One region of the Ponticoccus sp. (in: a-proteobacteria) genome, then DNA from elsewhere that is predicted to be linked to it. Evidence: riboswitches for the same ligand, from Rfam matches in the RefSeq annotation. Region 1 holds a riboswitch; each other region holds the start of a gene.
The links. A riboswitch is a leader RNA that binds a small molecule or an ion and turns the genes downstream of it on or off. The one in region 1 is predicted to bind cobalamin.

Region 1 (4,538 bases):
ACCAGTGCCAGCGTGCCGATGCCGGTTTCGTTGATGCCGCGCACCGCCACCGCCGCCGCGGCCACGATCAGCAGGACGAAGGACAGCGCCACGATCGTGGCGCGCCGCCTGCCGGACGCGCGATAGAGATCGCCGACAGAGGCGGCGGTGGCGACGGTCGGAGTGGCGCTGGGGGCGGCCTGCACCGCCCCGCCTGTCGACAGGGTCCGCATGGACCCGCTCAGAACCCGGCCCGATAGGTCATGCCGGGCTGGTAGGGCAGGCCCTGGAAGTCCTCGATCCACCGGCGCATCGCTTCTTCGGGGTCGATATCGGCGAACAGCTCGGGGTGCGCCCATTTGGCGATCTGCAGGGCGCCGGTGATCTTGGACGACCCGCCCGCGAGGTAGTAGTTGATGACGTGGACATTGCCGCTTTGCCCCGCCGGAGAGGACAGGATTTCCTCGCGGCCGGTCAGGTCGGCCCAAGTCGTCGCGTATTGCGCCTCGGGGATCGTGGTGTAGGAACCCGGCTCCAGCTTGACGATCAGCTGCGGCTGGCGCTGGACGATTTCCTCGGGGTCGATGGTGAAGGCGTTGACGTTCCCGCGCGAGGCCGCCTGATCCTCGATGACGATATCGCCAAAGACATTCTGGCCCCCGCCGGCGGCGATCATGTCATGCCAGCCGGACCCCGGCGTCACGGTCACGAGCGGGCGCTTTTCCTCGAGGTAGACAGGCACCGGCGGGACACCGTCCAGACGCTCGGCCAGCAGGGTCTGGTAGCCGACGTAGTAATCCACCAGATCCGCCGCCTGCTCTTCCTGGCCGAAAAGCTTGCCCATCAGCTCGACGTTCTCGACATGCTTCAGCGTGTCCCAGGCGGTGATGACCATGACCGGGATGCCGAAGGGTTCCAGCTGGCGCGCCGCCTCTTCGTAGACGCCATTGCGCGGCAGGATCACCAGATCGGGGTTCTTGGCGATGATCGCCTCGTAGTTCGGTTCGTTCTGCCCCTGCCCGACCACATCGGCCTCGGTGAACTCGGGCCAGTAATCCGGGTCGCGATAGGTGCTGGCGCCGGTGCCGACAACCTGGTCGATGGCGCCGATGGCGCGGGCGAATTCCACCGAGTAGCGGTTGAAGATCACCGCGCGCTGGATCGGAAGATCGACCTCGACCGAGCGGCCGACATCGTCGGTGATGGTTTCGGCCCAAAGGGGCACCGAGGTCGCCAGCGCGACAGCCGCGGCGGAGAGGGTGGATTTGAACAACATGCGATCACCTCGATCAGTTTTGTTTCCCGAGGTGCTCTTGGGGTGCATCACGGCGCCGGACCCGGCGCCCTTCGGCGTCCGGCCCCATGGCCATGGCTGCCACCCTGCCGAGCCCCTCGTCGGCGGTTGCGTCTGCCATGGCAGGTCTCCTGGCTCGCGGCTCGGACGTTCGATGATCCCTTCCCGGCCCGGGGGCCAGTGGCACGATCGCGAACTCGCCGCCTACAGTTGCGAGGGCAGCCGCAGCCTGGGTCTCCCCGTCCTGCGTTCCCTTTTCATCCGCCGTTGCGGAACCGTGGCAGGCCGGAAGATACAGAGATCGCGCTCCGCGGCAACAGCAAAGGCAGCGGGTCCCTGGCCGTGAGGGGGTAACGCATTGGCGCATCGGGATATTCGGTGGCGCTGGAACTGATGGACCCCCGGCAGCCCGTCGGCGGAGCATGCTGGCCGATGCCCGGCGCGCGGCGGCGGGGGCCTTGTGGATGCGCGCTGTTCGCCGCAGGACCAGCGGGCGCGGAAAGCCGGGCCCGGCGCGCCACAGCCCGGCCTTCGCGACGGGGCATCCTCCGGTGGTCGGCCCGCCGCTTCCCGCCCGGGCGACAGGCAGGATGACGGACCCGAAAAGCCCCTGCCGATACCGGACGTCGACTTATCCCCGGAAAACGACCTTCAATATATTGACACCCCCCTGCCCCGGATCGCAATATGCAGTTGCTTTGGTTCCGGCGGGGTGACTCGTCGGCTAAGAGGGAAGCCGGTGAGGGTCCGGCACTGCCCCCGCAACTGTAAACGGCGAGTTTCTGTCCATTCCACTGGTGTCGGACGGCACCGGGAAGGCGGACGGGCAACGTTTGAGCCGCAAGTCAGGAGACCTGCCAGAGCATGAACGACGACCGCGGCGGAGGGCCCGGGCGCGCGGATAGGTCGTTTGGCCCTGTCCCCGTGTCCGCTTCGCCCACAGGCAGCAAACCGGCAAAGGGACAACCGCATGAGTATCACCGTCTATTCCAAGCCCGCCTGCGTGCAATGCACCGCAACCACCCGCGCCCTGACCGCGCGCGGCATCGATTTCCGCCTCGTCGACCTGACCGAGGACGCCGCGGCCATGGAACTGGTCACCGGGCTTGGATACCGGCAGGCGCCGGTTGTCGTCGCGGGCGACGAGCACTGGGCCGGGTTCCGTCCCGACATGATCAGCCGCCTGTCCTGACGCCGGGCGGTCGGTCATGGGGGGCCTCGCCTATTTTTCCAGCGGCTCGGGCAACACGGCCCGGTTCGTGGAGCGGCTCGGCCTTCCCGCCACCCGGCTGCCCCTGCGCGGCGATGCCGCGCCGCCGCTGATGACCGCGCCCTTCGTGCTGATCTGTCCGACCTACGCGGACGGGGCGGGGCGCGGCGCGGTGGCCAAGCCGGTGATCCGGTTTCTGAACATCGAAGCGAACCGGACCCTGCTGCGCGGCGTGATCGCCAGCGGCAACCGGAACTTCGGAGAGACATTCGCGATGGCCGGACAGGTCATCGCCCGAAAATGCAACGTGCCCGTGCTCTACCGGTTCGAACTCGCGGGGACCGACGCCGACATCGCCCGTGTTCGTGACGGGCTGCAAACCTTCTGGGGAACCCGATGCTTGACGCCAGCCTGACCCAAGGCCTTGATTACCACGCGCTGAACGCGATGCTGAACCTCTATGACGCAGAGGGCAACATCCAGTTCGAAGCCGACCGCATGGCGGCGCGGCAGTATTTCCTGCAACATGTGAACCAGAACACGGTCTTCTTCCATTCGCTGGAAGAGAAGCTGGGCTATCTCGTCGACGAGGGCTACTATGAGGCGCAGGTTCTGGAACAGTACCCCCGGGACTTCCTTCGCAGGATCTGGGAGGCCGCCTTTGCCAAGAAGTTCCGCTTTCCGACCTTCCTTGGCGCGTTCAAGTATTACACCTCTTACACGCTGAAAACCCGCGACGGGCAGCGGTTCCTGGAACGCTACGAAGACCGCGTCGTGATGAACGCGCTGGCGCTGGCGCAGGGCGATGAGACGCTGGCCATGCAGCTGATGGAGGAAATCCTCTCGGGCCGGTTCCAGCCCGCGACGCCGACCTTCCTGAACGCCGGCAAGACCGCGCGGGGCGAATTCGTGTCCTGCTTCCTGCTGCGGCTGGAAGACAACATGGAAAGCATCGGGCGCGGCATCAACTCGGCCCTGCAACTGTCCAAGCGCGGCGGTGGCGTGGCCCTGATGCTGACCAACATCCGCGAGTACGGCGCGCCCATCAAGGGGATCGAGAACCAGTCCTCGGGCGTCATCCCGGTGATGAAACTGCTGGAGGACAGCTTCAGCTACGCCAACCAGCTGGGCGCCCGGCAGGGTGCGGGCGCGGTCTATCTGCACGCGCATCACCCGGATATCCTGCGCTTTCTCGACACCAAGCGCGAAAATGCCGACGAGAAGATCCGCATCAAGACCCTCAGCCTTGGCGTGGTGATCCCGGACGTGACCTTCGAGCTGGCGAAGCGCAACGAGGACATGTACCTCTTCTCGCCCCATGACGTCGAACGGGTCTACGGCTGTGCCTTCTCGGAAATCTCGGTCACCGAGAAATACGCCGAGATGGTCGACAACCCGAAGATCCGCAAGAAGAAGATCAACGCGCGCGCGTTCTTCCAGACGCTGGCCGAAATCCAGTTCGAAAGCGGCTATCCCTACATCATGTTCGAGGACACGGTGAACCGCGCGAACCCGATCGCGGGCCGGATCACCATGTCGAACCTCTGCTCCGAGATCCTTCAGGTGAACGAGCCGTCCGAATTCAACGACGACCTCAGCTATGCGCACATGGGCACCGACATCTCCTGCAACCTCGGGTCCATGAACATCGCGCGGGCCATGGATGGCGGCGATCTGGGCGCCTCTGTCGGCACCGCGATCCGGGCGCTGAACGCGGTGTCCGAGATGTCGGCCATCGACTCGGTGCCCTCGATCCGCAAGGGCAACGACGAAAGCCACGCCATCGGGCTTGGGCAGATGAACCTGCACGGCTTCCTTGCGCGCGAGCATATCCAGTACGGCAGCCCCGAAGGCGTGGAATTCACCAGCGCCTATTTCGCCGCCATCCTGTTCCACGCGCTGACCGCCTCTTGCCGACTGGCGCAGGAGAAGGGCCGCAGCTTCAAGGGGTTCGAGACCTCGGCCTATGCGGATGGCAGCTATTTCGACAAGTACACCGACCGCAGCTGGCGCCCCGAGCAGCCATCCGTGAAGGCGCTGTTCAAGCGGTTCGGC
Region 2 (4,538 bases), on a different contig from region 1:
CTGTCCGAGCGGGGGGCAGACAGCCCCCCTCCGGCAATCGCCCCGAAGGCCACCGCCGGACAGCAGACGCCCTCCTCCGGTGTCCATGCGCCGACCTGCGGCAGGCCCTTGGCGCCTCGCACCGGTCCGGCATAAAGCCCCGAGGCCAGCGCCATCTGCGCCAGCGCCGCCTGCGCCGCCACCGCGCCGCCGCTGTCGCAGAGATGCTGCAACCGGCGCAGCGTGGAGACCGGCAGGGTCGAGACCGCGTCCAGCCGCGCATCCACCCGCCCGTCGGCGGGCAGCACCGCCAGCGCGATGCCCTTCTCGCGGCACAGCGCCTCGACCTGTTGCAACCCATAGGCCCAGTAGGGCACGCCGCCGATCAGCCGGATCAGCACGCCCTTCGCCCCCGCCAAGGTCTGCTCGACATAGGTGTCGACCGACAGCGGGTGCTTCAGCGCCGCAAGGTTCGCCAGCCGCAGCGCGGGCATCCGCTTCGCGCCGCCGCCGCGATGCCAGCCCGCCGCAAAGGCCCCAAGGTCCGAGTCCGAGAAGGACAGCACCACCAGATCGCCCGGGTCCTGCGCAAGGTCCCGGGGGGTGTCGGCCTCGTCCAGCCCGTGGCTTTCGCGAAAGATGACATGCATGGGCGTGCGGCGGGCCCAAGGCCCGCCCTACATCAGGCGGCGACCGGCGCCGCGCCAAGGATCGCGCGGATCGCCTCGGGCTTCACGTCGTCATGTTCGGCGATGACCACCACCTTCGAGACCCGCGCCTCGTCGGGCTTCCACGGGCGGTCGTACTGGTGACGCACCCGCGCGCCCACCGCCTGCACCAGAAGGCGCATCGGCTTGCCCTTCACGCTGGCATAGCCCTTGACCCGCAGGATGTTCAGCTCGTTCGCCAGCCGCTCGATGGCGGTGACCAGCTGCTCGGGGCTGTCGAGTTCCGGCAGCTCCACCACGATCGACTCGAAGTCGTCATGCTCGTGGTCGTCGTGGCCGTCATGATGCGAGGGGCGCGCATCCATGTCGTCCTCAGCGGCGGCCTCCAGCCCGAGGATCACGCGCGGGTCGACCACACCCTCGGCGACCTCGACCACCGGCAGCACGCGCGGCGCCTCGGCGGCGATGATCGCCTTGGCCCTGGCCACACCCTCGGGACCGGCAAGGTCGGGCTTGGTCAGCAGGATGATATCGGCGCAGCTGATCTGGTCCTCGAAGACCTCCGACAGCGGTGTTTCGTGATCGAGGCTGTCGTCGGCCAGCCGCTGCGCGTCCACCCGCGCCACGTCGGGGGCGAAGCGGCCCGAGGCCACGGCCTCGGCATCGGCCAGCGCGATCACGCCGTCGACGGTGATCTTCGAGCGGATATCGGGCCAGTCGAAGGCCTTCAGCAGCGGCTTGGGCAGGGCGAGGCCCGAGGTCTCGATCAGGATGTGATCGGGGCGCGGCTCCAGCGCCATCAGCGCCTCGATGGTGGGGATGAAATCGTCGGCCACGGTGCAGCAGATGCAGCCGTTGGCCAGTTCCATGATGTTCTCGGCGGGGCAGTCGGGGATGGCGCAGCCCTTCAGGATCTCGCCATCCACGCCGACATCGCCGAATTCGTTGACGACGACCGCAAGGCGCTTGCCGCCCGGGTTCTGCATCAGGTGGCGGACCAGCGTCGTCTTGCCGGAGCCGAGGAAGCCCGTGATCACGGTGACGGGCAGTTTCGAAAGGTCGGTCATTCGGCAGGCTCCTGCGTTTGCGGGGTCAGGGGTGGGATGCGCGCAATGCAGTTGCGCTTGAAGTGCTCGGGACGCTGGCGCCACGGGATCAGCCCGTCCGCCGTCTGGTGATAAAGCGACGCGCCTTCCAGCAGCATGTCGGAATGCGACGCCTCGTCGACATTGCCGAACACATAGGTCCAGCGGTCGCCGCCCCGCAGCGCGACGGTGCAGCCGGACTCGCAGTTCTGCAGGCATTCGACAGCGGTGACGCGCACGCCCTCGGGCGCGTCCCGCGCGGTGATCTCGTCATACAGACGCTGTCCGGGGCGGCGGTCGTCGGCGGGGACGTCCATGCCCTTGCGGCATTTCACGCAGACAAGCAGTTCGGTCGGGGCAGTGGGCGCGGTCATCGTCTCTCCTGTCCGGGGGGATGACGGGCGCGGCCCTTCGACAGGGACCAATCCCGACACCGGCACACCCCGTCCGGTCTCAAAAGCTCTTCTCGCTGGCAGGTCTCCCGGCTTGCGGATCTCGGGCCTTGCGGCCCAGCGGTCCCCGACCTTCCCGGCGCGATGCCAGTGGCGATGGGGCCCTTTCCGGTTCACGGTCGCGGGGGCGGCTGCGCCTGACCCCGCACGGGGCTGCACATTCCCTTTTCACCTGTTTACACAGGCACCAGCAGGGTGCGAGATGCGCCCATTCGCCCCGAGTTGTCAAGGAGAAGCGCCATGTCCGACACGGTCACCCCCGAAGAGCAGGCCCGCCACGCCGAGAAGATGAAGAAGATCAAGGCGGCGCGCGATCGGATGATGGCAGGCAAGACCGGCGAGAAGGGGCTGATCATGGTCCACACCGGGCCGGGCAAGGGCAAGTCCTCCTCGGGATTCGGCATGGTGATGCGCTGCATCGCCCATGGCATGCCCTGCGCGGTGGTGCAGTTCATCAAGGGCAACTGGATCACCGGCGAGGCCGAGATGATCCGCGAACGCTTTGCCGAGGAATGCCGGTTCTTCGTCTCGGGCGAGGGCTTTACCTGGGAAACCCAGGACAAGGCCCGCGACATCGCCGCTGCTCAGGCCGGGTGGAAGATCGCGAAGGAACAGATCCTCGACCCCGAGATCCGCTTTGTGCTGCTGGACGAGATCAACATCGCGCTGCGCTACGATTATCTCGACATCGACGAGGTGGTCGATTTCCTGCTGCACCAGAAGCCCGAGATGACCCACGTCTGCCTGACCGGCCGCAACGCCAAGCCCGAGCTGATCGAAGCCGCCGACCTGGTGACCGAGATGACGCTGGTCAAGCACCCCTTCCGCGACGGGATCAAGGCGCAGAAGGGGGTGGAGTTCTAGGCTCCCACCGTTCCTAGTGCGGCGTTTCGCGGGCCGGGCAAGGCCAAGCGGGTCGTCGCGCCCCTGGATCGTTTCGCACCAAGGCGCGCAGGGAATCGTCCCGCGCGATCCGGTGGCCTTGCTCCCGGGTCGGCTCTCCCGGCGGCGCTGCCCAAACGATCCGATGGCAATGCCGGAGCGTTGTCCCTGCCGACAGCCCCGTCCGCCCGTCATCTCTCCCGGCGGCCCTGCCCCTGCGTTGTCTCCCCTGCGCGTCTTCCCGTCCGGCGGCGCTGCGCTTGCGTCGCCCCGTCCGGCGGCGGCTGGACGCTGGAGGCAGTCCCGCCGCCCACCGCGCCCCCGGCCCCATGCCGGGATGCGGTGAAGGGCCCGGGATGCGCGGCGGTCAGATGTCCTTCATCAGCCTCAGCGCATCGTAGATCGCCGCGTGGGTGTTGCGGGCGCTCACCGCGTCGCCGATGCGGTAGAGCGCGAAACCCCCGTCCGGGTTGCGCGTCAGCTCCTGCGGCTGGCCGTCGATCAGCGCGTCGTAATCCACCGCGCCGCCGTTCGAGGACAGCGGCTTCAGCTCGAAATACAGCTCGTCCATCGGCAGGGTGCCGTAGTTCACCACCACCTGATCGTAGGTCTTTTCCGTCTTCAGGGCGCTGTAATCGGTGCCGATCACGGCCTTCAGCCGGTTGCCGTCGCGGGTCACGTCCTTGAGGCGGCGGGTGACAGTGAAGGTCACGTCCTTGTCCTGCAACGCGCGCATGTAGGGCACGAGGTTCATCGCCATGATGTCGGGCGCGAAGGTCCGGTCGGGGGTCATGATCTCGACCGTGCTGCCCGCATTGGCGGCAACCTCGGCGGCCATGACACCGGGATGATCGCCGCTTTCGTCGTAGATCAGGATGTTCTGGCCGGGCTTCACGTCGCCCGCGATGATATCCCAAGCGGTGACGACCAGATCCTGCTCCTTGCCGCTCTCGAAGAGTTCGGTGTTGGGCAGCCCGCCGGTGGCCACGATCACCACGTCGGGGTTCAGGGCGGTGACGTCTTCGGCCTCGGCCCATGTGTTGAAACGGAATTCCACGTCGCGCGCCGCGCATTGCGCCATGCGCCAGTCGATGATGCTGATCATCTCGCGGCGGCGCGGGTTCAGCGCGGTCAGGCGGACCTGTCCGCCGGGATCGGGCTGCGCCTCCAGCACCGTCACGGCATGACCGCGCTCGGCGGCGACGCGCGCCGCCTCGAGCCCGGCGGGACCGGCGCCGACGATCACCACCCGCTTGCGGGTCGCCGCCGGTTCGATGGTATGCGGCATGGTCAGTTCGCGGCCCGTGGCGGCGTTGTGGATGCACAAGGCATCGCCCGCCTGATAGATCCGGTCGAGGCAGTAGGTGGCGCCGACGCAGGGGCGGATATCGTCCTCGCGCCCCTCGACGATCTTCTTGACGATATGCGGGTCGGCCATGTGGGCGCGGGTCATGCCCACCATGTCCAGAAGC
Region 3 (4,538 bases), on a different contig from region 1:
GTCGACATCCAGATGCATCCGCCCTTCGGCGAAGGTTTCAGGGTCGATCCGCCCCAGCACCACATTGGCATCCGTCACGGTCGGCTTGACGCCGCCCTTGCCATAGCAGGCAGCCCCGGGCACCGAGCCGGCGCTTTCCGGCCCGATCGCCAGACGGCGCATGGTGTCGACATCGGCGATGGATCCGCCACCGGCCCCAATCTCGATCATCTCGACCACCGGGATCCGCACCGGCATGCCGCTGCCCTTCTGGAACCGGGCCGCGCGCGCGATCTCGAAGTTGCGTGCGGTCTGGGGAAGGTAGTCGTCGATCAGGCAGATCTTCGCGGTGGTGCCGCCCATGTCGAAGGACACAACCCGGTCTTCTTCCAGGCTGGCGGCAATGCGGCTGGCAAGCACCGCGCCGCCGCTGGGGCCGGATTCGACAAGGCGGATCGGATAGCGGATGGCAGCCTCCAGCGTGGTCATGCCCCCGCCCGAGGTCATCAGGAACAGCGGGCAGACAAAGCCGTTGTCGGCCAGCGTCTTTTCCAGCGCCCGCAGATAGCGGGCCATGATCGGCTGCACGTAGGAATTGCAGACGGTGGTCATGAAGCGCTCGTATTCGCGCACTTCGGGGCAGACGTCCGACGACAGCGTGATCTCTGCCGTGCAGCCGGCGTCGATCAGCAGAGCGCGCACGGCCTGCTCGTGGGCCGGATTGGCATAGGAATGCAGCAGGCCCACGGCGACCGCCTCGATGCCCAGGCGGTTCAGTTCGGCGGCCAGTTCGGTGACGCGGGCGCGGTCGAGCGGCAGCAGGACATTGCCGCGCACATCCATCCGCTCGGTCACCGTGAAGCGCAGATCGCGCGGCACCAGCGGCGCCGGCTTTTCCAGCTGCAGATCGAACTGATCGTAGCGGGATTCATATGCGATTTCGAGGCTGTCGCGGAAGCCCTCGGTCGTGATCAGCGCGGTCCTGGCGCCCTTGCGCTCGATCAGCGCATTTGTGGCCAGGGTGGTGCCATGGACGAAGATATCGATATCGCTGGGGGCCAGCCCCGACTGCTCGCGAACGATGGTCACACCCGCCATGATGCCACGTTCGGGCTGCTCCAGATCGGTCGGCACCTTGGCCGTGAACATGCCCTTGGGCGTTTCCAGCACCACATCGGTGAAGGTGCCGCCGATATCAGCTGCCAGACGTGTCTTGGTCTTTGCGTGGGTCATGGGAACTGCACTCCGTTTGCCTTGACGGTTAAGTGTCACGGGCCGTCTAGTGAGGGAAACGAAACGTTTTTTTACCGCTATCGATTATTTCGATAGTCCCGTGTCGGGGCATTGAGGCATGGGTGCAGAGCGACCGCCGGGCCGGTTTCGCGGCCTTTCCCAAGCACGGCGGGTGTTGCGGATGTCGGCGCGGATCCCCCCCGGGTCGTGCGGGCTCTGGTCGCGGCGCGGGATATCGGTCTTTGGCCTTTCGGCCCGCCGGGGTGCAAAGCGGCTGGTCCCCGGATTGGCCCGGGCGCCGGGATTGCTGCTCTGGTGGCCGACAGGACCGGGCCCGCCAGGGTTGGCCGGGACCTCGATGTCAAGGTCGGCGGCGAGCAGATGCGCGGCTGTTGCGCGGGGCCGGGACCGTGCGGCGCGGCCTGCTTGTCCGCCCGTGCCGGGATGGGCCTTCAGCGGCCCGGACATGGTCCACCAGCGTGAACCGACCGCCCGGGGCGCCAAGCGGGGTGCCGCCGGTTGACGGGTCTCGGGTTACGGCGCGCGCTTCACAAGCGAGGGCCGGTCGGTCGTCCTTGGCAAATGCTTCCGCAAGGCGCCCCCTGTTCGCTCAGGCAGAGGAGGCCTTCAGGGCTACGGCTTTCCTGCGGCGGCGGCCCCTGCGTGAGGGTTCAATGCGGCAGGCGGTAGGACCGTCGGGCCTGCGCGCCGCCGCGCCTCTGCCGCTTTGGCATCGCAAGGGGCAATGGCGTCAGCGGCGCTTCCAGTGAGCGTGTCAGAAGTCTGCAGAATTCCGCCACGGCCGGCGAGTGGCCCATGAACGGAGCGGCCTTGTCAAAGGCGCCCCGCGCGGCCTGCAGATAATCCGCATTGCCCGGCAAGCCCGCGATCCATTGCATATAGCCAAGCTGCCCCATTTGCCGCGCCTCGTCGGCTGGCATCTCTCCGGTGTCGAGTTGAAGGATCGTGCGTTCCAGTGTCATTGCGCCCTCCGCGCAGGGGAGGGCGCATGAACGGAGGCGGCGATGTCCACAGGGCCGTCAGGTCCATATGTCGTCTCTCCAGTCCCAGAGCGCCCCGCCCGGGTTAAGGTGACTGCGGTGCGCAACAGCACGCACCGGAGATGGCAGGTCTCCTGACTTGCGGGTCGCCGCTTTCCCGAACCTTCCCGAACCGCTTCGGTTCAGTGGTGTTCTTCGGGGTCGCTCGCCGCTCACAGTTGCGGGGGCAGTTGCGGAGTTGGGTCAAGGCCCTCACCGCATTCCCTTTTAAACCGGCCCTTTCAGGCCGGTCACCATCGCCTTCTGCATTGCAGAATTCCGGGCAAAAGTCGAGTGGAATTGCCAATGGCGGCCATTACGGCGCTTGCCGTCCAGCGGGGTGTTTCCCCTGTCAGCCCCCAGGCCAGACCGCGCCTTGCCCGCCCGGGGGATGCGCCGGAGGCTCCGCTGCCGGACATGCCTTGGGTCGGCGACCTGCCCCCTGATGCGAACCGGAAGGCGGGCGCCTGTGCCGCCTTCGTTCGCGATGCCCGTGCCCGCAGTTCGTCTTCCGGCGCGGGGGGTGCCCCGGACCGGAGAAGCGCGTTGGCGATGCCCGGGCGCTTCGGGGTCCGGCGGTCGAGGACGGTCACGGGATGGATCCGGCACCGCGACCGTCGCTTGCCGTGCCTGCCCGGACGCGACGCCGACGGTGCCGCGCAACCCGGCGATCAACAGCCCGTATCCGGGGGTAAGGTCGACGCGCGAAAGCAGCGCCCCGGCCTCCGGTGAACCGGATCGAGTGCGCCGCGCCCCCGTCCGTCAGGGCCGGTCAGAAGCCGACCTGATCCGCCCCCTTCAGGTGCAGGATCTCGCGCGCCTCGTCCGGGGTTGCCAGTTCCAGCCCCAGCCCCTCGATGATCTGGCGGGCCTTCGTCACCTGCTCGGCGTTGCTGCGCGCCAGTTGCCCCGGTCCGGCCCAGAGCGAATCCTCCAGCCCGACGCGGATATTGCCGCCCATGGCCGCCGCCATCGCCGCGATGGGCAGCTGGTTCTTGCCCGCGCCCAGAACCGACCACTGGTACTGGTCGCCGAACAGCCGGTCCGCCGTGCGCTTCATGTGCATGACGTCGTCGGGATGCGCGCCGATGCCGCCCATCAGGCCAAAGACCGTCTGGATGAACAGCGGCGCCTTGACCAGTCCGGCGTCGAGGAAGTGCTTGAGGTTATAGAGATGCGCCGTGTCGTAGCATTCGAACTCGAACCGGGTGCCGAGCGGTCCGAGCGTCGTCAGGATGTATTCGATCTGGCCGAAGCTGTTGTTGAAGATGATGTTCTTGTTGCCGAGGTAGTCGCGTTCCCACTGGTGTTTGGGGTTCGGAAAGCGCTTGAGCATCGGGAAGAGGCCGAAGTTCATCGACCCCATGTTCAGAGAGGCGACCTCGGGGCGGTGCGTTTCCGCCGGGCGGACGCGTTCCTCGATGGTCATGGTGGGCGCGCCGCCGGTGGTGATGTTCACCACGCAGTCCGAGGCCTGCTTGATCACGCCGAGGAAGGGCGCGAAGGCCTCGGGCGACTGGTCGGGGCTGCCGTCCTCGGGGTTGCGGGCGTGCAGGTGCACGATGGCCGCGCCCGCCTTGGCCGCGCCGATGGCGGCGTCGGCGATTTCCGAGGCCGTCACCGGCAGGTGTTCGGACATCGAGGGCGTGTGGATCGCGCCGGTCACGGCGCAGGTGATGATGACCTTGCGGGGTTTCGCCATGGTCTGGGGCTCCTTCAGGATTGTTCGGATGCAAGGTGCCGGCGCAGGGCGGCAAGGCGCGCGTCACGCCTGTCCTGCCGGGCGCGGATGGTCTCGGGGCTGCGGTCCTGTGGCCATGTTGCGGCGATCTTCTCGGCGTTGTCGACGGAAAAGACCTCCGGTCCCGCCGGTTCCTCGGCCAAACGCGCGTAGAAGCCGCCGTAGCGGGTGGCGTAGTCGATGATGCCGCCGGGGGCGTTCAGGTCGATGGTCTCGATCGGCCCCATCAGCGCCCATCGCAGGCCCAGCCCGTCCTTGATGGTGGCGTCCAGCCCCTCGACGCTGACGACGCCCTCACCCAAGAGCCGCAGCGCTTCGCCCAGCAGGGCGCCCTGCAGGCGGTTCAAGACAAAGCCGTCGCGCTCGCGGGTCATGCGCACCGGCACCTGCCCGATATCGCGGTAGAGCGCTTCGGCGCGGTCCATGGTCTCTGTCGCGGTCCATGGCGCGGGGCAAAGCTCGACCACCGGGACAAGATGCGGCGGGTTCACCGGGTGCCCGACGAGGCAGCGGTGCCGGTGTTCAAGCCCCTCGGTAAAGCGCGA

Region 2: it holds a riboswitch for cobalamin, as region 1 does, so the genes downstream of both, ACN5KJ_RS14690 (DUF1636 family protein) here and nrdH (glutaredoxin-like protein NrdH) in region 1, are expected to answer to the same signal.
Region 3: it holds a riboswitch for cobalamin, as region 1 does, so the genes downstream of both, ACN5KJ_RS17955 (hypothetical protein) here and nrdH (glutaredoxin-like protein NrdH) in region 1, are expected to answer to the same signal.

Annotation. Positions count from the first base shown of each region.
Region 1 covers NZ_JBLXGL010000014.1:25,018-29,555, reverse strand. Annotated here, with positions in the region: gene ACN5KJ_RS18930 (FecCD family ABC transporter permease) at 1-212, opposite strand, end outside; gene ACN5KJ_RS18925 (ABC transporter substrate-binding protein) at 221-1,255, opposite strand; gene ACN5KJ_RS18920 (hypothetical protein) at 1,269-1,394, opposite strand; cobalamin riboswitch at 1,377-1,568, opposite strand; cobalamin riboswitch at 1,956-2,150, shown strand; gene nrdH (glutaredoxin-like protein NrdH) at 2,244-2,465, shown strand; gene nrdI (class Ib ribonucleoside-diphosphate reductase assembly flavoprotein NrdI) at 2,482-2,898, shown strand; gene nrdE (class 1b ribonucleoside-diphosphate reductase subunit alpha) at 2,880-4,538, shown strand, end outside.
Region 2 covers NZ_JBLXGL010000008.1:154,791-159,328, reverse strand. Annotated here, with positions in the region: gene cobN (cobaltochelatase subunit CobN) at 1-629, opposite strand, end outside; gene cobW (cobalamin biosynthesis protein CobW) at 662-1,714, opposite strand; gene ACN5KJ_RS14690 (DUF1636 family protein) at 1,711-2,106, opposite strand; cobalamin riboswitch at 2,186-2,391, opposite strand; gene cobO (cob(I)yrinic acid a,c-diamide adenosyltransferase) at 2,425-3,048, shown strand; gene ACN5KJ_RS14680 (FAD-dependent oxidoreductase) at 3,434-4,538, opposite strand, start outside.
Region 3 covers NZ_JBLXGL010000012.1:139,616-144,153, reverse strand. Annotated here, with positions in the region: gene ACN5KJ_RS17960 (hydantoinase/oxoprolinase family protein) at 1-1,212, opposite strand, end outside; gene ACN5KJ_RS17955 (hypothetical protein) at 1,884-2,195, opposite strand; cobalamin riboswitch at 2,320-2,526, opposite strand; gene ACN5KJ_RS17950 (3-keto-5-aminohexanoate cleavage protein) at 3,025-3,954, opposite strand; gene ACN5KJ_RS17945 (3-hydroxyacyl-CoA dehydrogenase) at 3,969-4,538, opposite strand, start outside.